Regions from separate parts of the Dactylosporangium sp. NPDC051485 genome, predicted to be linked through region 2. Evidence: predicted binding sites of a transcription regulator. Region 2 holds the regulator's gene; each other region holds the start of a gene.
The links. Region 2 encodes HrcA, which represses chaperone genes, less so after heat shock. Its sites were predicted from a motif close to GGTTNGCACNCTCNNNNNGAGNGTGCNAACC; they were not measured.
Positions count from the first base shown of each region.

Region 1 (7,669 bases), on a different contig from region 2:
CCGCGCGTACCTGGGCGCCGATTTCCCCCTGAAGGAGCAGCCCGGCATCGCCGGCTGGGTGTCGACCGAGAGCTCGCCGTTCGGCGTCGCGCTCGACGTGCGGTACCCCCACCTGGATCTCGATGCCGCCTTCGCCGCGCTCGCCGGGGGCATGCCGGCGTGGCGGGCGGCCGGCCCGCAGACCCGCGCCGGGGTCGCCCTGGAGATCCTCGACCGGCTGCACAAGCGCGTGTTCGAGCTGGCCAACGCCGTGCACGCGACCACCGGCCAGGCCTTCGTCATGGCCTTCCAGGCCGGCGGGCCGCACGCCCTGGACCGGGCGCTGGAGGCGGTCGCCTACGCCTACCGGGAGATGACCCGCACGCCGGCCACCGCCGACTGGGAGAAGCCGGCCGGCAAGGGGCAGACGCTGCACATGTCGAAGAGCTTCCATGTCGTACCGCGGGGGGCCGCCCTGGTCGTCGGCTGCAACACGTTCCCGACCTGGAACTCCTACCCCGGCCTGTTCGCGTCCCTGGTCGCCGGCAACCCCGTGATCGTCAAGCCGCACCCGCGGGCCGTGCTGCCCCTCGCGATCACCGTCAGGATCGCCCGGGAGGTGCTGGCCGACGCCGGCTTCGATCCCAACCTCGTGCTGCTGGCCGCCGAGGCGCCCGGCGAGGGGCTGGCCAAGACGCTGGCCCTGCGCCCCGAGGTGCGCATCATCGACTTCACCGGCTCGACCGAGTTCGGCGACTGGCTGGAGGCCCACGCCCGCCAGGCCGTCGTCTACACCGAGAAGGCCGGCGTCAACACGATCGTGATCGACTCCACCGACGACTTCGCCGGGATGTGCCGCAACATCGGGTTCTCGCTGGTGCTGTACTCCGGGCAGATGTGCACCACCCCACAGAACATCCTCGTCCCGGCGGCCGGCATCGCCACCGACGAGGGGCACAAGAGCCTCGACGAGGTGGCCCAGGGCATCGCGGGCTCGGTCGCGAAACTCACCGCGGACGCGGCCAAGGGCGTGGAGCTCACCGGCGCGATCGTCAACGACGGCGTGCTGCAGCGGCTGGAGAAGGCGGCCACGCTCGGCGATTCGGTGCTGGAATCCTCAGACGTTTCGCACCCCACCTACGCCGGCGCGACGGTGCGCACCCCGCTCATCCGCAAGCTCGGCGCCGACGACGCGCAGACCTACGGCACGGAGTGGTTCGGGCCCATTTCCTTCGTTGTTGGAACCGATTCCACGGCGGGCAGTTTGCGGATCTTCGCCGACACCGTCGGCAAGAAGGGCGCATTGACCGCTTCGGTGTATTCGACCTCGGAGGAGGTCCTGGACGCCATGGAAGAGGCCGCACTAGTTGCTGGTGTGCATTTGTCAGTCAACCTTACCGGCGGGGTCTTCGTGAACCAGTCGGCCGCGTTTTCGGACTTCCACGCCAGTGGCGCCAATCCTGCCGCCAATGCCGCGCTGACCGATGGGGCGTACGTGACGGGACGCTTCCGGGTAGTTCAGTCACGCCGTCACGTCTAACCCTGTTACTTACTAACACGTAGTCGCCGGGCGATGTCTGACCATGCAAGAGAAGGCATGCTCGGCGACCTTTTCGAACTGCTTGATTCGTGACCTTGCTGTCCGATTTGGGCCTGTCGGGGCAGGGGTAACTCCTGTACCGTGCGGTTCGGTCGTCGTTCCTTCGCCGGAGCCACCCCCGGAACCGGCGGCTGTGGTCGAAGACCCGGGGGCTGGTCCCCACAGCCAGTCGAGTGACGCAGCAGGACCGAAGTAGAGGAAGTGCACCGTGGCACAGGGCAGCGTCAAGTGGTTCAACAGCGAGAAGGGCTATGGCTTCATCGCGGTCGACGGGGGACAGGACGTGTTCGTCCACTTCTCCGCGATTCAGATGGACGGCTACAAGTCGCTGGAAGACGGACAGCGCGTGGAGTTCGAGATCGCGCAGGGGCAGAAGGGCCCGCAGGCGGAGCAGGTGCGCCTTCTCGCCTGATCAAAGTCCGCATTCGCCCACACCGGGGCACCGTCCTCATAGATGAGGAACGGTGCCCTGCGTCTATTTCCGGGCCTCTTTTTGGACTTTGGGGCGTTTTGTGCCGATGGCGGGTCCTCGGCCGCTAGGGTTGATCTTGCCCCCCACCTTGCCCGTCACCCCTGGTTTGCTTGCACTCGACTGGCCAGAGTGCTAAACAAGGACTTGGCACTCGCGTCAGGCGAGTGCCAATGGTCGGGACGGTGCAGTCCTCCGGTGGGCAACCGCCGGGAGGCTGGTCGTCGCGGGCTCATCCGGCCCGACCGCCGGGGATCCCGCTGGGTCCTCGCAGGGTGCGAAACCAGGCGGTGAGCCGCCGACCCCGCGTGGGTCGAGGCGAATCGTGAGTGTCCAGGAGGACAACGCCGAATGGCCAAGATTATCGCGTTCGACGAAGAGGCGCGCCGCGGTCTCGAGCGGGGCATGAACACCCTCGCCGACGCCGTCAAGGTGACGCTGGGCCCCAAGGGTCGCAACGTCGTCCTCGAGAAGAAGTGGGGCGCGCCCACCATCACCAACGATGGTGTGAGCATCGCCAAGGAGATCGAGCTCGAGGACCCATACGAGAAGATCGGCGCCGAGCTGGTCAAGGAAGTCGCGAAGAAGACCGACGACGTTGCCGGTGACGGCACGACGACGGCGACCGTGCTGGCGCAGGCGCTGGTCCGCGAGGGCCTCCGCAACGTCGCCGCCGGCGCGAACCCGATGGCCCTGAAGCGCGGCATCGAGGCGGCGGTCTCCTCCGTCGCCGACGAGCTGGCCAACCTGGCCAAGGACGTGGAGACCAAGGAGCAGATCGCCTCCACCGCCTCCATCTCCGCCGGTGACTCCACGGTCGGCGAGATCATCGCCGAGGCGATGGACAAGGTCGGCAAGGAAGGCGTCATCACCGTCGAGGAGAGCAACACCTTCGGCCTCGAGCTCGAGCTCACCGAGGGCATGCGCTTCGACAAGGGCTACATCTCGCCGTACTTCGTGACCGACACCGACCGGATGGAGGCCGTCCTCGACGACCCCTACATCCTCATCGTCGAGTCGAAGATCTCCGCGGTGAAGGACCTCCTCCCGGTGCTGGAGAAGGTCATGCAGTCGGGCAAGCCGCTCGCGATCATCTCCGAGGACGTCGAGGCCGAGGCCCTGGCGACCCTCGTGGTGAACAAGATCCGCGGCACCTTCAAGTCGGTTGCCGTCAAGGCCCCCGGCTTCGGCGACCGCCGCAAGGCGATGCTGACCGACATCGCGATCCTGACCGGCGGTCAGGTCATCAGCGAGACCGTCGGCCTCAAGCTGGAGAACGCCGACCTGTCCCTCCTCGGCCGCGCCCGCAAGGTGGTCGTGACCAAGGACGAGACGACCATCGTCGACGGCTCTGGCGACGCCGACTCGATCAACGGCCGGGTCTCGCAGATCCGCGCCGAGATCGAGAAGAGCGACTCGGACTACGACCGCGAGAAGCTGCAGGAGCGCCTGGCCAAGCTGGCCGGCGGCGTTGCGGTCATCAAGGTCGGTGCGGCCACCGAGGTCGAGCTCAAGGAGCGCAAGCACCGCATCGAGGACGCCGTGCGCAACGCGAAGGCGGCCGTCGAAGAGGGCATCGTCCCCGGTGGTGGCGTGGCCCTGGTGCAGGCCGGCAAGACCGCGTTCGACAAGCTGGAGCTGGCCGGCGACGAGGCCACCGGCGCGCAGATCGTGCGCGTCGCGCTCGACGCCCCGCTGCGGCAGATCGCCGTGAACGCCGGCCTCGAGGGCGGCGTCGTGGTCGAGCGCGTCCGCAACCTGGAGGCCGGCCACGGCCTCAACGCGGCGACCGGCGAGTACGTCAACCTGCTGGCCGAGGGCATCATCGACCCGGCCAAGGTGACCCGGTCGGCGCTGCAGAACGCCGCCTCCATCGCGGCCCTGTTCCTCACCACGGAGGCCGTGGTGGCGGACAAGCCGGAGAAGGAGAAGGCCCCGGCCGCCCCGGGTGGCGGCGGCGACATGGACTTCTGAGTCCAGTCCCACGCTTCGGGCGGGTCGGCCTCCGGGCCGACCCGCCCTTTGCTGTCACCGCCCAGCCCGCCCAAGCCCGGCGCCCGCGCCTGCTGAGCCGACCCCGGCCCGGCGCCCGCGCCTGCTGAGCCGACTCCGGGCCGGCGGTCGCGGCTGGTGAGTCGGCCGGCGGGGCGTGCTACGGCCGCTGTTGCTGTGCGGGGCGGTGAGTGCGGCTGCTGAGCCGATATGCCGGGTGTGCCACGGCGATGTTCCTGCGCGCGGACGCTGAATCGATAAGTCGGGCGCTTCGCGCCGCGACTTATCGGATTTATACCCCGACAGGCGGAATGTCCGAACTCACCGCTTTCCGTCGCCGCTCAATGCGCGATGCGGGGTGCCTCACGGCTTCTCTCCGACTTGTCGTAATCCGGCGCTCGCCGCCGCTGGCGCGGGCCCGGGTGAATCCGCGTCCACGCCCAGGACGAGGGTGTTTCGTTTTCCTCACATCCCCGCGACAAGCAGGTCAGCCGCCCCGAACAGTTAGATATGTTTACCAAATGATCGTGGATCTCGAGGATCTCGCGCTCGCGACGGGCGTGCTGGCCCAGGCGCTGGACCTGCCCGAGGACGCGGCCGAGGCCGAGGTGCTGGCGGCCCGCCTCGCCGCGCCGCCGGCCGGGCGCCCCGTGGTGCGCCTGGCCGACGCAGACGGGGCCGGCGTGGTCTTCGCCTCCATCAACGACGCCGATCCGGGCCTCGGCCACGTGGAACTGCTCGCCGTCGCCCCCGAGGCCCGCCGCCGCGGCGTGGGCTCGGCCCTGCTGCGCGCCGCCGAGGAGCGGCTGGCCGGCCTCGGCGCGGATCGGGTCCGGCTCGGCGGCAACCCGCCCTGCTACGCGTGGCCGGGGATCGACGTGCGCTACACGCCGGCGGTCTGCCTGGCCCGGCGCGCGGGGTACCACCTCACGGACACCGCCTGGAACATGACCGCCGACCTGGCCCGCCCCAGCACCGAGGCCGCCGGCGACGAGGCGCGCCTGGAGTCCGCCGGGGTCAAAGTCCTCGCCGCCGGCGCCGACGCGCCCGACTGGGTCCGCGCCATCTGGGGCGACGGCTGGGCGTGGGAGGTCGGGCAGTCCCTGGACCGCAAGGGCGCCGGCTGTTACGTGGCCGTGCGCGACGGCGAGATCCTGGGCTTCGCGGCGTACGGCGCCAACCGCCCCAGCTGGTTCGGCCCGATGGGCACCGCCCCGGCCGCCGAGGGTCTGGGCGTCGGCCGGGTGCTCCTGCGCCGCTGCCTCGCCGACCAGCGCGCCGACGGGCACGCCACCGCGCAGATCGGCTGGGCCGGCCCGATCGGCTTCTACTCCAAGGCCGTCGCCGCCCGCCTCGAGCGCATCTTCTGGATCTACACCAAGACCCTCTAGAAACGCATGCGGGGCAGGGCGTGGGTTCGCCACGCGCCTGCCCCGCACACGTGCCGCCGGTGCCTGTGATCCCCCGTCTTGCCACGGGCGCCGACGTCGTTCGATTGCGGTACCGCCGGATCAGATGTCCGGCTGGTTGCCGCGCTTCTGGTGCATCGAGGTCTGCTGGTTGCCCACGGCTCCCCCTCGTGTCGACCACACCTCGACGTAGTCGGCACTTCTGCCCCACCATATGAGGATGGTTCGCACGTCTGGGGCAAAACGCGCATATCGGAGGCCGTAGGGTCTGCGCATGGACGTGTTCGACGGGCACAACGACCTGCCCTGGCGGCTGCGGGTGCGCGATCCGGCGGGCCGGCTCGACCTCGCCGCCGAACTCGGCGGCACCGGGCTGCACACCGACCTTCCGCGATTGCGTCGCGGCGGCGTCGGGGCCCAGTTCTGGAGCGTGTACGTGCCCAACGACCGCCCCGAGCCCCAGGCCGCGATCCAGGTCGTCGAGCAGGTCGAGCTGGTGCGGAGGATCATCGCGCGGTACCCCGGAAGCCTGGCCCTGGCCACGAACGCCACCGAGGTCGAGCAGGCGCGCGCCGACGGTCGCATCGCCTCGCTGCTCGGGGCCGAGGGCGGGCACTGCCTCGACAATTCGCTCGTCGTGCTGCGCTCGCTCCACAAGCTCGGGATCCGGTACCTCACGCTGACCCACTCCCACAACACCGCCTGGGCCGACAGCGCGACCGACGAGCCGGCCCACGGCGGCCTGACCCCCTTCGGCGAAGAGGTCGTCCGCGAGCTCAACCGCCTCGGCATGCTCGCCGACCTCGCCCACGTCGCCGACGCCACCATGCACGCCGTCCTCGACATCACCACCGCGCCGGCGTTCTTCTCCCACTCCAGCGCCCGCGCGCTGTGCGACCACCCGCGCAACGTCCCCGACGACGTGCTGCTGCGGGTCCGCGACACCGAGGGCGTGGTGATGGTGACCTTCGTGCCGTTCTTCCTGACCGACGAGTGCCGGGCCTGGGGCGACGAGCTGGCCCGGGCCGAGGACGCGATCGCCCTGCCGTGGGACAGCCCTGACTTCCTGCGCGCCCGCCAGGCCTGGATCGGCGCCAACCCGTGCCCGCCCACCTCGGTGCGCGACGTCGCCGACCACGTCGAGCACGTCCGCGAGGTGGCCGGCGTCGACGCCGTCGGGCTGGGCGGCGACTACGACGGCACCGAGGTCGTTCCCGACGGCCTGCCGGACGTCTCGTCGTACCCGGCGCTGCTCGACGAGCTCTCGGCCCGCGGCTGGTCCGACGGGGACCTGCGCAAGCTCGCGTGGGACAACGCCATGCGAGTGCTACGCGCAACATGCGGCTAGGGGCGCCTTGGTGCGCCGCGCGCCTTACGGCCGGCGCGTGCCCATCTGGGCCAGCGCGATGATCCAGCCGGTGATCAGGCCGTACTGCGCGCCGGTCAGTGCCCACAGCAGCGCGTAGTAGAGGCCCGTGTGCGCCGACAGGAACGCGGTGATGAACCCGGCGAGCGCGGCGGCGAAGATCACCGCACCCCAGCCGCTGAAGAAGTCGGCCAGCGTGCCCCGGGCCCGCGAGAGCTCGGCCCCGGCCATCAACGCCAGGAACACCGCCACGAAGATGATGAACAGGATCGCCTTGAGATCCTGCGCCAGCACGTCGCGCACCGGAGCCTGCGAGTCGAAGGTCCACGCCGGCCAGGCCAGCGTGCGAAGGAACAGCCCACCCGCGGTGTCGGGCCGCGTGTTGTCGTTCACCCAGTCCACGAAGATCGGACTGCCGAAGATCAGCACAAGGACGAAAGCCACGACGGCGCCCACATGAGAGGCGGTGCGCCGGCGCGTTCTGGTGAGAGCCATGAGCCTGACATTCCCGAGCGTCAGTTTTTCCAAACGATGCCCGTCAACGCCTCGATCTTCGCAGGCCGTCGGCCGGCGAACGAGGCGGCAGGCCCTAGGGGGAGTGGAGGGCGACGGCGGCCTGGACGGCGGCCAAGGCGTCGACCAGGCCGGCGCCCGTCGTGTCGGCGGGGGTGGCGCAGGCCTTGCCCGTCGCGGTGGCAGGGGTGGCGGTCTCGGCCAGGATGGCGCGGGTGCGGGCGATGTCGCCGATCAGGGCCGGGTTGGCCGACCACATGAGGGCGACCACGCCGGCCACGTGAGGAGTGGCCATCGACGTGCCGCTCAGGTAGTCGTAGCCGCCGCCGGGGAGGGCGGAC
Region 1 covers NZ_JBFAZW010000034.1:80,723-88,391, reverse strand. Annotated here, with positions in the region: gene paaN (phenylacetic acid degradation protein PaaN) at 1-1,519, shown strand, start outside; gene AB0M46_RS20985 (cold-shock protein) at 1,788-1,991, shown strand; gene groL (chaperonin GroEL) at 2,400-4,022, shown strand; gene AB0M46_RS20975 (GNAT family N-acetyltransferase) at 4,562-5,431, shown strand; gene AB0M46_RS20970 (dipeptidase) at 5,724-6,797, shown strand; gene AB0M46_RS20965 (hypothetical protein) at 6,822-7,259, opposite strand; gene AB0M46_RS20960 (S8 family serine peptidase) at 7,405-7,669, opposite strand, start outside.
Region 1: a site for HrcA is predicted at 2,194-2,224, ahead of groL (chaperonin GroEL). Genes of this name have one in related genera too.

Region 2 (7,669 bases):
CGTCGCCGTCCATCCAGCGGTGGTTGAGCTCGGTCATGTACTCCACGTCGACGAGCAGCACCGACAGCTCCGCCAGCGGGTTGACCCCCATCTCGTCGAGGGCGTGCCTCGCCACCGCGAGAATGGTGTCGGAGTCGACGTCGGCGCCGGACTCGTTGGCGATCTCGATGGACAACAGCGCTCCCGTGGCTATCGGCGGCGCCCGGGCCGGCCGCCCTGTGCGGCACGGTCCGGGACGGCGCGCACCGGCTGCTGAGCCTCCTGCGCTTCGTCCCAGCGGGCGTAGGCGTCGACGATGTCACTGACCAGCCGATGGCGCACGACGTCGGCGCTGCCGAGCTGGGCGAAGTGAACGTCCTCGACGCCGTCGAGGATCTCACGGACGACTCGCAGGCCGCTGCGGGTCCCCCCGGGGAGGTCGACCTGCGTCACGTCGCCGGTCACGACGATCCTGGAGCCGAAGCCGAGCCGGGTCAGGAACATCTTCATCTGCTCGGGCGTGGTGTTCTGGGCCTCGTCGAGAATGATGAAGGCGTCGTTGAGGGTCCGGCCACGCATGTAGGCCAGCGGCGCGACCTCGATCGTCCCGGCGGCCATCAGCTTCGGGATGGACTCCGGGTCGATCATGTCGTGCAGCGCGTCGTACAGCGGCCGCAGGTACGGATCGATCTTGTCGTAGAGCGTGCCGGGCAGGAAGCCGAGCCGCTCACCGGCCTCGACCGCGGGCCGGGTCAGGATGATCCGGTTGACCTGCTTGGCCTGCAGCGTCTGGACGGCCTTGGCCATCGCGAGGTACGTCTTGCCCGTGCCCGCCGGCCCGATGCCGAACACGATCGTGTGCTGGTCGATCGAGTCGACGTAGCGCTTCTGCCCCAGCGTCTTGGGGCGGATCGTGCGGCCGCGCCGCGACAGGATGTTGAGGGTGAGCACCTCGGCCGGCCGCTCGTTGGTGTTCTGCTGCAGCATGCCGACGGTGCGCCGGACGTTGTCCGTGGTGAGCGTCTCGCCCTTGCGCACCAGCTCGATCAGCTCGCTGAAGATGCGCTCGGCCAGCGCGTTGTCGGCGGCGGCACCGGTGATGGTGATCTCGTTGCCCCGCACGTGAACATCGCTCTGTACCGACCGCTCGACGAGCTTGAGGATCTCGTCGCCGGCCCCGAGCAGCCTGACCATGACGTGCGGGTCGGGAACGGTGATCTTGCTGATGGCCCGCACGGGCTGCTCCGACGACGCAGCCGGCTCGGGGTTCGGGGTCTCGGTCATACCTTGGCCGCGTTGGGCCTCAAGCACCTGCTTCCGGGCTCGGTCCAGCCTGGGCTCATGTCCAGGCTCTTCATGGTATCGGCTGACCGCCCGCCTGGCCGTTCCCATTTTTCCGTGTGCCATCCACTTCCCGGTTCGGCCGATCATGCGGTTCGCCGCCATTCGCCCGCGCGGGGCCCTCTCGTGCTGGTAGGGAGGCAGATGACCGATTCAATTGGAGGGCCCCAGCCATGGTCGAGCGCACCGGATACATCGACGGCGAGCCCTGCTGGGCCGACGTGGTGGCGGCCGACGTACCCGCCGCGCAGCACTTCTACGCACAGCTGTTCGGCTGGACGTACGCGGACACCGGGGCAGACTTCGGGCACTACGTCATGTGCCTGAAGAACGGACGGATCGTGGCCGGGATGAGCCCGCCCATGCCCGGGTCCGAGTCGCTGCCGGCCGCCTGGAGCCTGTACCTCATGTCACACGACCTGGCCGGCACGGCGAACCGCATCGAGGAACACGGCGGCAAGCTGCTCGTCGCGCCGATGGAGATCCCCGGCAACGGCCGCATGCTGTTCGCCATGGACCCGTCGGGCGCCGCGTTCGGGGCCTGGGAGCCGGGCAAGCACACCGGCTCACAGCTCTTCGACGAGGACGGCGCCCTGTGCTGGGCCGAGGTGACGACCCGCGAACCGACGGTGACCGACTTCTTCTACCACGGCCTCTTCGGCTACCGGCAGACCCGCATCCCGAGCACGTCCGACCTCGCCGACGAGCCCTTCGACTACTCCGCGTGGAGCCTCGGCGACGCCGACCCGGTGGCCGGCCGGCTCACGATGACCTCGGATTGGGACGGCGTGCCGGCGCACTGGACGGTGTACTTCGCCACCGCCGACACCGACGCCGCCGCCGAGCGGGTGCTGGCCGCCGGCGGGCGGGTGCAGCACGGCCCGTTCGACTCCCCGCACGGCCGTCTGGCCGTCATCGAGGACCCGAACGGGGCCGTGTTCACCCTGATCGCCCGCTAGCGGGGGTTAGAAGCGATATCCGTCGAACGCCTCTTGGCCTCGCGTGAACCGGTACGTCGCCCAGTGCATCCGCACCACGGTGCCGTCCTCGTCCCGGGTCAGGCGCAGCAGCTCCCCCGCCTCCCGGCCGGAGACGGTCCGGAACACGTCGGGCCGGCCCTCGACCGGCGCGAAGACCGCCGGCGGGCGCCTGCCCGGCGCTTCCACGGCCCGGGCGTGCAGGGCGCCGTCGCGCCAGCTGAAGGCGTACTCGAAGCCCTCGCCCCACCAGCGACCGAGGAGCGAGCGGTACTCCGGCGGCGCCCCCGGCCCGGGCGCCCACGGCTCGATGTCGGCCGGGTCGTGCTCCACCACGGCGGCGAGGAGCTCGTGCGGGAGGTCGAAGACCTCTCCCGCCGTGCCGGATGAGCCGAGAGCGGCCACGCCGAGGCCCTTCGGCGTGCCCGATCCGCCCGCCCGGCCGTAGGCGCTGGCCAGGAAGCCCGGCATCGCGCCGTCGTGCCCGACGTGCACCACGCGCTCGGCGCCGGCCTGCGGCTGCAGGATGAGGCCCAGGCCGAAGGCGCGGGCCCAGAGGACGTCCTCGGTGACCGCCTGCGGTACCCGCATCTCCTCCACGGTCGAGGCGGCCAGCACCGTGCCGTTGGGGTCCATCTCGCGCGGGTCGGCGAGGAACGCGGCCCAGCGGGCCAGGTCGGCGGCGGTGCTCCACAGCTGCGCGGCCGGCCCGATCGCGCCGAAGTCGTCGGGCGGCTCCGGGTGGGCGTAGTCGGACCAGGCGTCGACCTGGTAGCCGGTGACCGGCCGCCGCGGCGTGACCGCCACGTCGTGCAGCCCGAGCGGCTCCAGGATCTGCGCCCGCAGCACCTCCTCCCAGGTGCCGCCGCGCAGCCGCCCGACGAGGTGGCCGAGCAGCGCGATCGCCAGGTTGGAGTAGTGGAAGCGCCGGCCCGGCCGCAGCACCTGCTCGGCCCGGTCCAGCTGGGCCAGCAGCGTCTCCACGTCGGGCGCCTGCAGGGTGTCCCAGACGTCGCCGAAGGGCTCGCGCTGCAGCCCGGACAGGTGTGAGAGCATGCGCCCGACGGTCAGCTCCCCGTGCGCCTTGACCGGCAGGTGGCGCGCGATCTGGTCGCCGAGGTCGAGCAGCCCCTCGTCGCGGCACTGCATCACCAGCACGGCGGTGAAGGTCTTGGTGATCGACCCCATCCGCAGCTGGCTGGCGGCGTCGACCCCCTCGCCCACCTGGAAGGTCCAAAGTGAACGGTCGGCGCGGTGCACGGCCACGCTGACGGCCGGGACCCGGGCCTCCGCCTGGACCCTTCGGGCCATCCTCTCGTACCGCTGCACAGGCTTCATGACGAGACCATCGGCCCCAGCGGGCGCCCGCCGAGCACGTGCGCGTGGACGTGGAAGACCTCCTGGCCGCCGTGCTCGCCCACGTTGAAGATGACCCGGAACCCGTCCTGCGTCAGCCCCTCGGTGTCGGCCACCGCCGCCCCCGCGGCGAGCACCTGCCCGGCGAGTGTGGGATCGGCCTTGGCCAGCTCGGCGACGTCGGTGTAATGCGCCTTGGGGACGACCAGCACGTGCACCGGCGCTTGTGGCGCGATGTCGCGGAATGCCAGTGTCGCGTCGGTCTCGTGCACAACGGTCGCCGGGATCTCACCGGCGACGATGCGGCAGAAGAGGCAGTCACTCGTCACGAACGCATCTTAGGGTCGCATCGGGCCGATCTTGGCGACTTGGGACGCGGGTCATGACGGTCCGCAGGCTCCTGGTCACCGGCGCGGCCCGCGGCATCCGGATGTGCCGGCATCCGGACATATCGGCAAAACGGCTGAATGCCGTGAAGCCCCGAAACCGGGCTACCAGCGGCCGAGGCGGACAGACAGGGCGGCCACCGCCGCCGCGCCCGCCGTCGACGTGCGCAGGACCTCGCGGCCCAGGCGCACCGGGGTGCCCCCCAACGCCGACAGCTCCTCCGGCGCCACCCCGCCCTCCGGCCCGACGACCAGCGTGATCTCCCCCGACGAGGGCAGGGCGACCGCGGAGAGCGGCGACGTTGCCTCCTCGTGCAGCACCAGCACGGTGCCGGAGAGGGAGAGCTGCCGCGTTGTGCAGGCCGCCGTCACCGCGGGTAGCCAGGCCCGGCGGGACTGCTTCACCGCCTCGCGCACCGTCGAACGCCACCGCTCCAGCGGGCGGTCGTCCTTCCAGCGGGCGATGCTGCGGGCCGCCTGCCAGGGCACGATGCGGTCCACGCCGACCTCGGTCAGCAGTTGTACGGCGAGCTCGCCCCGCTCCCCCTTGGCGATCCCCTGCACCACGGTGATGGCCGGGTCGGCCGCGGGCACCTGCGAGACCGAGGAGACGTCGAGCGTCAGTGCGCCCTTGCGGGCCGCGGTGACCACGCAGTGGGCCAGGCCGCCGCGGCCGTCGGCGAGCAGCAGCGCCTCGCCCGGGGTGAGGCGCTGCACGTCGGCGGCGTGGTGCCCCTCCGGGCCGTCGAGCGTCCACAGGGACTCCGAGGGCAGCTCGGCGACCAGAAAGAGCGGCAGGCTCACGACGCCACCCCCGGCAGCATCACGGAACTGAGCCCATGGTGAGCAGCCCCTCCGGACCGCTCACGCGTGGCCGTTGAAGGCGTCGCGCATCCGGGAGAAGAAGCCGCCCTGCTTGGACAGCTCGGCGACCTCCTCGCCGCGGCTGCGGGCGAACTCGCGCAGGAGGCGCTCCTGCTCCGGCTCCAGGCGGGTCGGGGTGCGCACGTCGAGGTGGACGTAGAGGTCGCCCCGGCCGGCGCCGCGCAGGTGCGGCACGCCCTTGCCGCGGATGCGCAGCGTCGAGGTCGGCTGGGTGCCGGCCTTCACGTCGACCATCTCCTCGCCGTCGAGGGTCTTGATGGTCAGGCGGGTGCCGAGGGCCGCGGCGGTCATCGGCACGGTGACGCGGCAGTGCAGGTCGTCGTCCTTGCGCGAGTACACGTCGTGCGGGCGCTCGTGGATCTCGACGTAGAGGTCGCCGGGCGGGCCGCCGCCGGGGCCGACCTCGCCCTGCTGGGCGAGGCGGATGCGCATGCCGTCCTCGACGCCGGAGGGGATCTTCACGGTCAGCTGGCGGCGGGTGCGGACCCGGCCGTCGCCGCCGCAGGTCGCGCACGGGTGCGGGATGGTCGTGCCGAAGCCCTGGCAGGCCGAGCAGGGGCGAGCGGAGACGACCTGGCCCAGGAAGGTGCGCTGCACCGACTGGACCTCGCCGCGGCCCTGGCAGATCTCGCAGGTCTGCAGGTGGGTGCCCGCCGCGGTGCCGGCGCCCTGGCAGGTGTTGCACACGACCGCGGTGTCGACCTGGATCGGCGCCTCGACGCCGAAGGCCGTCTCGTGCAGGTCGAGGTCGAGGCGCAGGATCGCGTCGGCGCCCGGGCGCACGCGCGGGCGGGGCCCGCGGGCGGACTGGGTGCCGAAGAAGGCGTCCATGATGTCCTGGAAGCCGACGAAGGCGCCACCGGCGGGGCCGGCCCCTCCGCCGTTCGGGGCGAGCGGGTCGCCGCCCAGGTCGACCATCTCACGCTTGCGCGGGTCGGAGAGGACCTCGTACGCGGCGTTGATCTCCTTGAACTTCTCCTGCGCCGCCGGATCGGGATTGACGTCCGGGTGGAATTCGCGGGCCAACCGACGGTAGGCCCGCTTGATCTCATCGGCCGTGGAGTCTCGCTTGACGCCGAGAATCCCGTAATAGTCCTTCGCCACTGAGTCCTATGCCCCTGAGATAGATGTCAACTCTGTGCCAGCAGGTCGCCGACGTAGCGTGCCACGGCGCGCACGGTCGCGATGTTCCCGGGGTAGTCCATCCGGGTCGGACCGAGGACGCCCATGCCACCGACAACCATGGTGCCCGGCCCGTAGCCGGTGGCCACGATCGACGCGGTCCGCAGGTCCTCGATCTCGTTCTCGTCGCCGATGCGGACCCGCGTCATGCTGGGCTCCACCTCGCCGAAGAGCTTGAGCAGGATGACCTCCTCCTCGAGCGCCTCGAGGATCGGCCGCAGCGAGCCCTGGAAGTCCAGCAGGCCGCCGCGGGCCAGGTTGGCGGTGCCGGCGAGCGCGATGCGCTCCTCGGATCGCTCGACCAGCGTCTCCAGCAGCACCGTCGACAGCGCCGTCATCGGCGGCCGCAGGCTCGGCGCGGCCTCCTCGACCAGCGCCTGGACCAGCGGTGGGGTGTCGACCAGCCGCTTGCCCACCAGCTTCTCGTTGATGAGCCGCCGCAGCTCCGTCACCTCGTCGGCGAGGGTCGGGCCGGGCAGGTCGACCAGGCGCTGCTCCACCCGGCCCGTCTCGGCGATCATCACGACCATGAGCCGGGTGGTGGAGATCGGCACCAGTTCGAAGTGCCGCACGCTGGCCCGGGACAGGCTCGGATACTGCACCACGGCGACCTGCCGGGTGAGCTGCGCGAGCAGCCGGACCGTGCGGTGCACGACGTCGTCGAGGTCGACCGCCCCGATCAGGAACCGCTCGATCGCCCGGCGCTCGGCCTGGGTGAGCGGCTTGACCCGGGAGAGCTTGTCGACGAAGAGCCGGTAGCCGGCGTCGGTGGGCACCCGGCCCGCACTGGTGTGCGGCTGCCTGATGTACCCCTCCTCCTCCAGCACGGCCATGTCGTTGCGGACCGTCGCCGGGGAAACCCGAAGGTTGTGCCGCTCGACCAGTGCCTTGCTGCCGACCGGTTCCTGGGTGGCGACGTAGTCCTCGACGATGGCGCGCAGCACTTCCAGCTTGCGCTCGTCAAGGGCCATGGCACCTCCTCGTCGACTGGCACTCCCAACTAGTGAGTGCCAGTCTACGTCAGTCGCGCAGGGGCACGCGATGATCGTTTCGCGCACGATAGACGGCACGACCGCTGGGCTGCGCAAAAGATGTCGAAAAGACGTCATGTCGTGTCGCTGGCGCCACTTGATCGATGCACCTACCGTGACCCCCATGACAGAACCACCTCGTCCCCCGGGGGAATACGGCATGCCGTCGGACCCCAACTCCGGGTACCCGCCCCAGCCGCCCGTGTCGGGTGGCGGGTACACGCCGCCGCCGTCCAGCGGCGGCGGCTACGGCGCCCCGCCGACCTCCGGCGCCGGCTACCAGCAGCCCGGGTACCAGCAGCCGGGATACCAGCAGCCCGGTTACGAGCAGTCCGGGTACCAGCAGCCGGGATACCAGCAGCCCGGTTACCAGCAGCAGGGGTACCAGCAGCCCGGCTACCAGCAGCCCGGGCAGTACGGCGCGCCCGGCGCGGGCGGCCCGGCCCCCGTCGGCTACGCCAACAGCGACGAGAAGACGTGGGCGCTCATCGCCCACTTCGGCGGCATCCTGATCGGCTTCATCGCCCCGCTC
Region 2 covers NZ_JBFAZW010000002.1:87,546-95,214, reverse strand. Annotated here, with positions in the region: gene ybeY (rRNA maturation RNase YbeY) at 1-175, opposite strand, end outside; gene AB0M46_RS01395 (PhoH family protein) at 190-1,263, opposite strand; gene AB0M46_RS01390 (VOC family protein) at 1,494-2,279, shown strand; gene AB0M46_RS01385 (serine hydrolase domain-containing protein) at 2,286-3,635, opposite strand; gene AB0M46_RS01380 (histidine triad nucleotide-binding protein) at 3,632-3,982, opposite strand; gene AB0M46_RS01375 (16S rRNA (uracil(1498)-N(3))-methyltransferase) at 4,145-4,843, opposite strand; gene dnaJ (molecular chaperone DnaJ) at 4,904-6,028, opposite strand; gene hrcA (heat-inducible transcriptional repressor HrcA) at 6,055-7,077, opposite strand; gene AB0M46_RS01360 (DUF4870 domain-containing protein) at 7,262-7,669, shown strand, end outside.

Region 3 (7,669 bases), on a different contig from region 2:
CTGCCGCAGGCGCGGGCCGGGCGCACGACCGTGGTCTGCACGACCAGCCCGCTGCTGCTCGACCGGGCCGACACCGTGGCGTTCGTGGGCGCCGACGGGCGGGTCGCGGCGACCGGGCCGCATCGGGTGCTGCTGGACGGCTGCCCGGAGTACGCCTCGATCGTGAACCGTGGGGAGGACTGATGCTGCCGATCGCGTCGCCGGCGCAGGTGCGGGCCTACCTGGGCGGACTGTTCGCCGCGTATCCGGGGCGGCTGAGTGTGGTGCTGGTGCTGCACCTTTCCGCGGCGGCGGCCGGGCTGGCGGCGCCTCCGCTGCTGGGGATGCTGGTGGGGCGGGTCGCGGCCGGGACCACGACGTGGACCGTGGACCGGATCGCCATGGCCATCGCCGGGTTCGTGATCGCGCAGTCGGTGCTGGTGCGCTACGCGCGGCTGGCCTCGGCGCGGCTGGCCGAGCAGGTGCTGGCCCGGCTGCGGGAGGAGTTCGTCGACGGGGTGCTGTCCGTGCCGCTGTCCACGGTGGAGCGGGCCGGCACCGGCGACCTGCTCAGCCGGGCGACGCGGGACGTGCAGCAGACGTCGGAGTCGGTGGACAACACGCTGCCGACGATCGTGGTCGGGCTGCTGCAGATGCTGCTCACGCTCGGGGCGATCGCGCTGGTCGCGCCGCTGCTGCTGGTGCCGGCGCTGATCGTGGTGCCCGGGCTGTACTACGTCTCCCGCTGGTACTTCCGCCGCGCCCCCGACGGCTATCTGCGCACCGGGGCCGCGTTCGCGCGGGTGGTGGACGGGCTGACCGAGACGGTCGAGGGGGCCCGGACCGTCGAGACCCTGAGCCGGCAGCGGGCGCGGGTGGAGCGGACCCAGCGGCACCTGGAGGAGCTGTACGCCGCCGAGCGCTACACGCTGGGGCTGCGCACGGTGTGGTACCCCCTCACCGAGTTCGCCTACGCGGTGCCGCCGGTGGTGACGCTGGTGGCCGGCGGCTGGTTCGTCGCCGAGGGCTGGGCGAGCGTCGGGCAGGTGACGACCACGGTGCTGTACTTCGTCGCGGTCGTCGACCCGCTGGACCGCGTGCTGTCGTACTTCGACCGCCTGCAGCTCGGCCTGGCCTCCCTCGCCCGCGTGGCCGGGGTGCGCGCGGCGGTCGAGCCGCCGCCGGTGGGCGGGCCGGCGCTGGTGGGCGGGCCGGCGCGAACGCCGGTCGACGAGCGGCTCGTTGCCTCCGGCGTGCGGTACTCCTATGTGGACGGCCGCGACGTGCTGCACGGCATCGACCTCGAGATCCGGCCGGGCGAGCGGCTGGCCATGGTCGGCCCTTCGGGCGCCGGCAAGTCGACGCTGGGCCGGCTGCTCGCCGGGATCCACGCGCCACGGTCGGGGTCGGTGGAGCTGGGTGCGGTACCGCTGACGGATCTCCCCCTCGACGAGCTGCGCGGGCACGTGGCGCTGGTCACCCAGGAGCACCACGTGTTCATTGGCAGCCTGCGCGACAACCTGACGCTGGCCAGGATGGACGCGACCGACGAGGAGCTGTTCGCGGCCCTGGCCACCGTCGACGCCCTCGACTGGGCGATGGCCCTCGGCCTGGACGCCACCGACCTGTCCCTGTCCCCGGCGCAGGCCCAGCAACTGGCGCTGGCCCGGCTGGTCCTCGCCGACCCGCACACGCTGGTCCTCGACGAGGCGACCTCGCTCATCGATCCGCGGGCGGCCCGGCACCTGGAGCGCTCGCTGGCCGGGGCGCTGGCGGGCCGGACCGTGGTGGCGATCGCGCACCGGCTCTTCTCCGCCCACGACGCCGACCGGGTCGCGGTCGTGGAGGACGGGCGGATCACGGAGCTGGGCAGCCACGACGAGCTAGTCGCGGCCGACGGCGCCTACGCCGCGCTGTGGCGGTCGTGGGCTACTTGATCAGGGTGTAGCCTACTTGATCAGGGTGTATACGACCCCGATGACGATCAGCGCGCCGATCGCGAGGGCGAAGGTGAGCAGCAGCTGGCGGCCGTCGTGCGACTCGGGCGGCAGGGGAGCCGGGGCGGACGGGGCGAGCGCGGGCAGGTCGGCGATCGCCCCGCGCAGCTCGTCCATGGTCCTGGCCGAGTAGACGGTGCCCGCACGCTCGGAGAACTCGTCGAGGGTGAGCCGGCCCGCCTCGGTGTGCCGCTGCAGGACCGTGATCACGCGCCGCCGGTCCTCGTCCGATGCCCGCACGCCGCCCATGGTTTCAGTGCGCGGCGATCGGCGCCAGCGTTGCCCCGGTGACCTGCACGAGGTCGGCCGGGGCGAGCTCGATCTGCAGGCCGCGGCGCCCGCCGGAGACGTACATGGTCGCCAGCTGCGAGGCGGACTCGTCGATCACGATCGGCAGCCGGGAACGCTGCCCGACCGGGGAGATTCCGCCGGTGACGTAGCCGGTGGCCCGCTCGGCCGCGGCCGGCTCGGCCATCGCGGCCCGCTTGCCGCTCACCGCGGCGGCCAGCGCCTTGAGGTCCAACGACGCCGAGACCGGCACCACACCCACGGTGAGCTGCCCGTCCACGGTGGTCACGAGGGTCTTGAACAGCCGCGACGGGTCGACGCCCAGCGCCGCGGCGGCGGCCTCGCCGTAGGAGGCGGCGCGGGGGTCGACCTCGTAGGTATGCGGGGTGAAGACGATCTTCGCGCGCGTCAGCAGTGCGGTCGCCGGGGTGCCCTTGCTCGCCACTGGCCCACAATAGCGACATGCAGATCGGCGCGGTCCAGTTGTACCTCGGCCCCGGCCACCTGTTCCTGGGCGCCACGAACGCCGTCGACCTTTCCGTGTTCGACGGCGACGGCGCGGTCACCGCGACCGAGCACCACGTGCGCATTGCCGCGCGGCCGCAGGTCGGGCCGGTGCGGGTGCGGCTCTGGCAGGGCGCCGGCCCGCGGGTCGGCCGGCTGGTCTTCGACGGGGTGCTCAAGCTGCCCGACGCCAAGTTCTGCGTCGAGGAGGGCGGCGGGGCGTCGCGGTACGTCATCAAGGTCAGCGGCTACGGCCCGCGGGTGCTCGTCGCCGTCGACGACCCCGGCCACGCCTCCCGGGTCGACGTGGTGCTCGAGCCCGAGTTCGTGCCGCGCAGCGCGCAGGTCTGGACGGCCGGCGAGCCGCCGTTTCCGAAGCTGACGGTGTCGCCGACCGCGCCCCGGCACCGGGCCGATGCCGTCGCCGACGCCCTGTCCGGCCACGACTTCCCGCGCAAGCGCCTGGCGGCGGCGCTGCTGGTGGTGGCCGAGGAGCGGCGGCAGCGCAACTCCGAGCAGAGCGTGGCCTTCTACGTCAACGACATCGTCGAGTGGCTGCGGTGGCTCAATGACCGGTTGACGTACGAGATGTGCCGCGACACCGGCCGCCGGCTCATGGGCCAGCTCGGCCTGCGCCCCCCGGACCTGCTGGCCGAGGACGTCCTCAGCGATCTGCAGCGGCGCCTGGGCCACCCGCTGGTCTGAGCAGCAGTGCGGCGTGCTCGCCGTTGATCCTGGTCAGCGCCAGCGCGGCCGACCGCGAGCCCTCCAGGCGCAGCTGGCGGCGCAGGTCCTCGACGTCGTGGGCGGAGCCGCGCTTGAGGATCTGCAGCGCGCCGACGTCGAGGGCGCGCAGCGCGGCCCGCAGCTTCTTGAGGGCGATCGGCAGGCGTTCGAGGATTTCGTACTGCCGGGCCAAGGGGCTCGGCGCCGCGCCCGCCGTCGTGACGTACGCGATCTCGGGGTCCAGCAGCGTGCCGCCCAGCGACTCGGCGAGCTCGGCCACCAGGTGGGCCCGCACGACGGCGCCGTCGGGGTCGTGCAGGTAGCCGCCGATCGGGCCGACCGGGGCGCGCTCCTCGCCGGAGCCGGTGAGCTCGACCGCCTCCCCGCCGCGCAGGACCGTCGCCCGGCGCGGGGCCTTCGCCAGCGGCCCGCACCACGCGGCCGCCTCGACCACGTCGCCGTCGACCGACACCCACTCGCCCTCCGCGCCCTCGGGCAGCAGCGCGTGGTCGATGCCCGGGGCGAGCTTCAGCACGGCGTAGCGCACCCGGCTCGGCAGGGCGGCGACGAAGTCCCACGGCGGGGAGTAGGCGCGGGGGTCGAACACCCGGCGGCCGCCCGTCGTGCGGCGGGCCGGGTCGCAGAAGACGGCGTCGAACTCGGCGAGGTCCAGCTCCGTGGCGTCGCGGGCCTGTACGCGTACCGCATCGGCCAGCCGCAGCGCGCGGACGTTGGCCTCCGCGACGGCGGCCGTGGCGGCGGCGGCGTCAACGGCCAAGACCTGCAGTCCCGCCCGGGCGAAGGCGATGGTGTCGGCGCCTACCCCGCAGCCGAGGTCGGCGACGCGGCGCGCGCCGGCGGCGGCCAGCCGGGCGGCCCGGCGGCGGGCGACGACGGCCCGGGTGGCTTGCTCCAGCCCGGCCCGCGTGAAGAGCATCACGGCGGCGTCGGGGCCGAACTTGGCGGCCGCCTTGCGCCGGAGCCCGGCCTGGGTCAGCGCGGCCGCGGCCAGGGCCGGCGCGAACCCGCGGGCCCGCAGCGCAGAGGCCGCGGCCAGCGGATCGTCCTCGGGCTGCGCGGCGGCCGCGGCCAGCGCCGCCCGCCCGGCCTCGGTGTCCAGCGCCATCAGGTCGTCGAGCTCCACCAGCCGATTATGCGCAATGATCGCCGGGTGATTTCGTGGCGTGTTTGGCACTCTAGTTGACGGAGTGCTAGCCGCCGACATAACCTCCGATTAGCACTCTCGTGTCGAGGGTGCCAGTCAACCCGGCCGGGGCCGGCACCCGCGACGACGGCTCTACCGGGCTACTAGATGAGCAAGCTCGATACCCCAGGAGGGTATGCCCGTGACTACCGCGACGCAGGTTGCGATCAAGCCGCTCGAGGACCGCATCCTGGTCCAGGCCAACGAGGCTGAGACGACCACCGCCTCGGGCATCGTCATTCCGGACACCGCGAAGGAGAAGCCCCAGGAGGGCACCGTCATCGCGGTGGGCCCGGGTCGCATCGACGACAAGGGCAACCGGGTGCCGATCGACGTCAAGGTCGGCGACACCGTCATCTACTCGAAGTACGGCGGCACCGAGGTCAAGTACGCCGGCGCGGAGTACCTGGTGCTCTCGGCCCGCGACGTGCTCGCTGTCATCGAGAAGTGACCTTTCTTCACTAGAAGCAGTGGCCACCGCCCCGGACCCGTGCGTCAGTCGCTCGGCGGCCGGGGCGGTGTCGCTTTGAAGGGAATCCAACAAGCATGGCGAAGATCCTGAGCTTCTCCGACGAGGCGCGCCACCTTCTGGAGCACGGCGTCAACCGCCTGGCCGACACGGTCAAGGTCACGCTCGGCCCCCGGGGGCGCAACGTCGTCCTGGACAAGAAGTTCGGTGCCCCCACCATCACCAACGACGGCGTGACGATCGCCAAGGAGATCGAGCTCGCCAACCCGTACGAGAACCTTGGCGCGCAGCTGGTCAAGGAGGTCGCCACCAAGACCAACGACGTGGCGGGCGACGGCACCACCACGGCCACGGTCCTGGCCCAGGCGCTCGTCCGCGAGGGCCTGCGCAACGTGACCGCCGGCGCCAACCCGGCCGGGCTCAAGCGCGGCATCGACGCGGCCTCGGCCGCGGTCGTGCAGGCCCTCAAGGACAAGGCCACCCCGGTCGCGAGCCACACCGAGATCGCGCAGGTCGCCACCATCTCCGCGCAGGACGCCACCATCGGCGACCTCATCGCCTCGGCGATGGAGCGGGTCGGCCGCGACGGCGTCATCACGGTCGAGGAGGGCTCGACCCTCACGACCGAGCTCGAGGTCACCGAGGGCATGCAGTTCGACAAGGGCTTCGTGTCGCCGCACTTCGTGACCGACGTGGAGGCCCAGGAGGCTGTCCTCGAGGACACCTACGTCCTGGTCACCACCCAGAAGATCTCCGCCATCGAGGAGCTGCTGCCCCTCCTGGAGAAGATCGTCCAGAACAACAAGCCGCTGCTGATCATCGCCGAGGACGTCGAGGGCCAGGCCCTGTCCACCCTCGTCGTGAACGCGATCCGCAAGACCTTCAAGATCGTCGCGGTCAAGGCGCCCGGCTTCGGCGACCGCCGCAAGGCGATGCTGCAGGACATCTCGATCCTGACCGGCGCCGAGCTGGTCGCCCCGGAGCTTGGCTACAAGCTCGAGGGCGTCGGCCTGGAGCAGCTGGGCACCGCCCGCCGCGTGGTGGTCTCCAAGGACCTGACCACGATCGTGGACGGCGGCGGCGACAAGTCCGAGGTCGAGGGGCGCGTCGAGCAGCTGCGCAAGGAGATCGAGGCCTCCGACTCCGACTGGGACAAGGAGAAGCTCAACGAGCGCGTCGCGAAGCTCGCGGGCGGCGTGGCGGTCATCAAGGCCGGCGCGGCGACCGAGGTCGAGATGAAGGAGCGCAAGCACCGCATCGAGGACGCGATCTCCGCGACCAAGGCCGCGGTGCAGGAGGGCATCGTCCCCGGCGGCGGCGCCGCCCTGACCCAGGTCCTCTCGGTCCTGGACGGCGACCTCGGCCTCACCGGCGACGAGAAGGTCGGCGTGTCGATCGTGCGCAAGGCCCTGGTCGAGCCGCTGCGGTGGATCGCCCAGAACGCGGGCTTCGACGGGTACGTCGTGGTCGGCAAGGTCCAGGCGCTCGACTTCGGCCACGGCCTGGACGCCGCCACGGGCGACTACGTCGACCTGGTGAAGTCCGGCATCGTCGACCCGGTGAAGGTGACGCACAGCGCGGTCGCCAACGCCGCCTCGATCGCCGGCCTGCTGCTGACGACGGAGAGCCTGATCGTCGAGAAGCCGGCCGCGCCGGAGCCGGCTGCTGCGGGCGGGCACGGCCACGGGCACGGGCACTCGCACGGCCCGGGCTTCTGACCTGTTTGTGAACGGGCCCGGGGCGGCGCTTCTGCCGTCCCGGGCCCTTTTGCATGCTCTGGTAACGCGTCTTGGTCCGATCGGCGGCGCCCGGCTTATCAGCAGTTGGGCGTTTTTGCGCCATTCGGCAAGCGCGGCTCGGCGCCCAAAGCTTAGGGAGTGATTACCGTTGTTGGAGCCGCTCCGATGAGCGCCGCATGCTAGGGGCGTGCACACTCGCAGGTTCGGGGCGCTCGCCGCGCTGACCGCCGCCGTCGTGGCCCTGGGCGTCGCCGAGGCCGTCGCCATCCTCACCGGCGCCACCACGTCCCCGCTGGTGAGCGTCGGCGGCGTGGTCATCGACAACGTTCCGGCCGCGGTCAAGGACTTCGCGGTCCAGGTCTTCTACACCTACGACAAGCTGGCCTTGAGCGTCGGCACCATCGCCGTGCTCGCCGCGTTCGCCGTGGTCATCGGCGTCTTCGCGGCCAAGCGGGAGATCATCGGGTACGCCGGCATCGGGCTCTTCGCCGCCATCGGCATCGCCGCCGCGCTCAGCCGGCACGCCGCGCCCTGGTACGCGTTCGTCCCCACGCTCGTCGGGGCGCTGGCCGGCGTCGCCGTCCTGCGCTGGCTGTTCACCCGCGAGGCCGGGTACAACGCCACGCCCGAGCAGCGGCGGGCGTTCCTGCGCTCGGCCGGGTACACGCTCGTGGGAGCCGCCGTCCTGGGCCTCGCGAGCCGCTGGTGGTCCACCCGCCGCGGGGTCGAGGCCGACCGGGCCGCGATCGACCTACCCCCGGTG
Region 3 covers NZ_JBFAZW010000105.1:24,047-31,715, forward strand. Annotated here, with positions in the region: gene AB0M46_RS40800 (ABC transporter ATP-binding protein) at 1-183, shown strand, start outside; gene AB0M46_RS40805 (ABC transporter ATP-binding protein) at 183-1,916, shown strand; gene AB0M46_RS40810 (DUF1707 domain-containing protein) at 1,929-2,216, opposite strand; gene ybaK (Cys-tRNA(Pro) deacylase) at 2,230-2,709, opposite strand; gene AB0M46_RS40820 (hypothetical protein) at 2,727-3,473, shown strand; gene AB0M46_RS40825 (methyltransferase domain-containing protein) at 3,433-4,638, opposite strand; gene groES (co-chaperone GroES) at 4,835-5,149, shown strand; gene groL (chaperonin GroEL) at 5,245-6,885, shown strand; gene AB0M46_RS40840 (molybdopterin-dependent oxidoreductase) at 7,094-7,669, shown strand, end outside.
Region 3: a site for HrcA is predicted at 4,727-4,757, ahead of groES (co-chaperone GroES). Genes of this name have one in related genera too.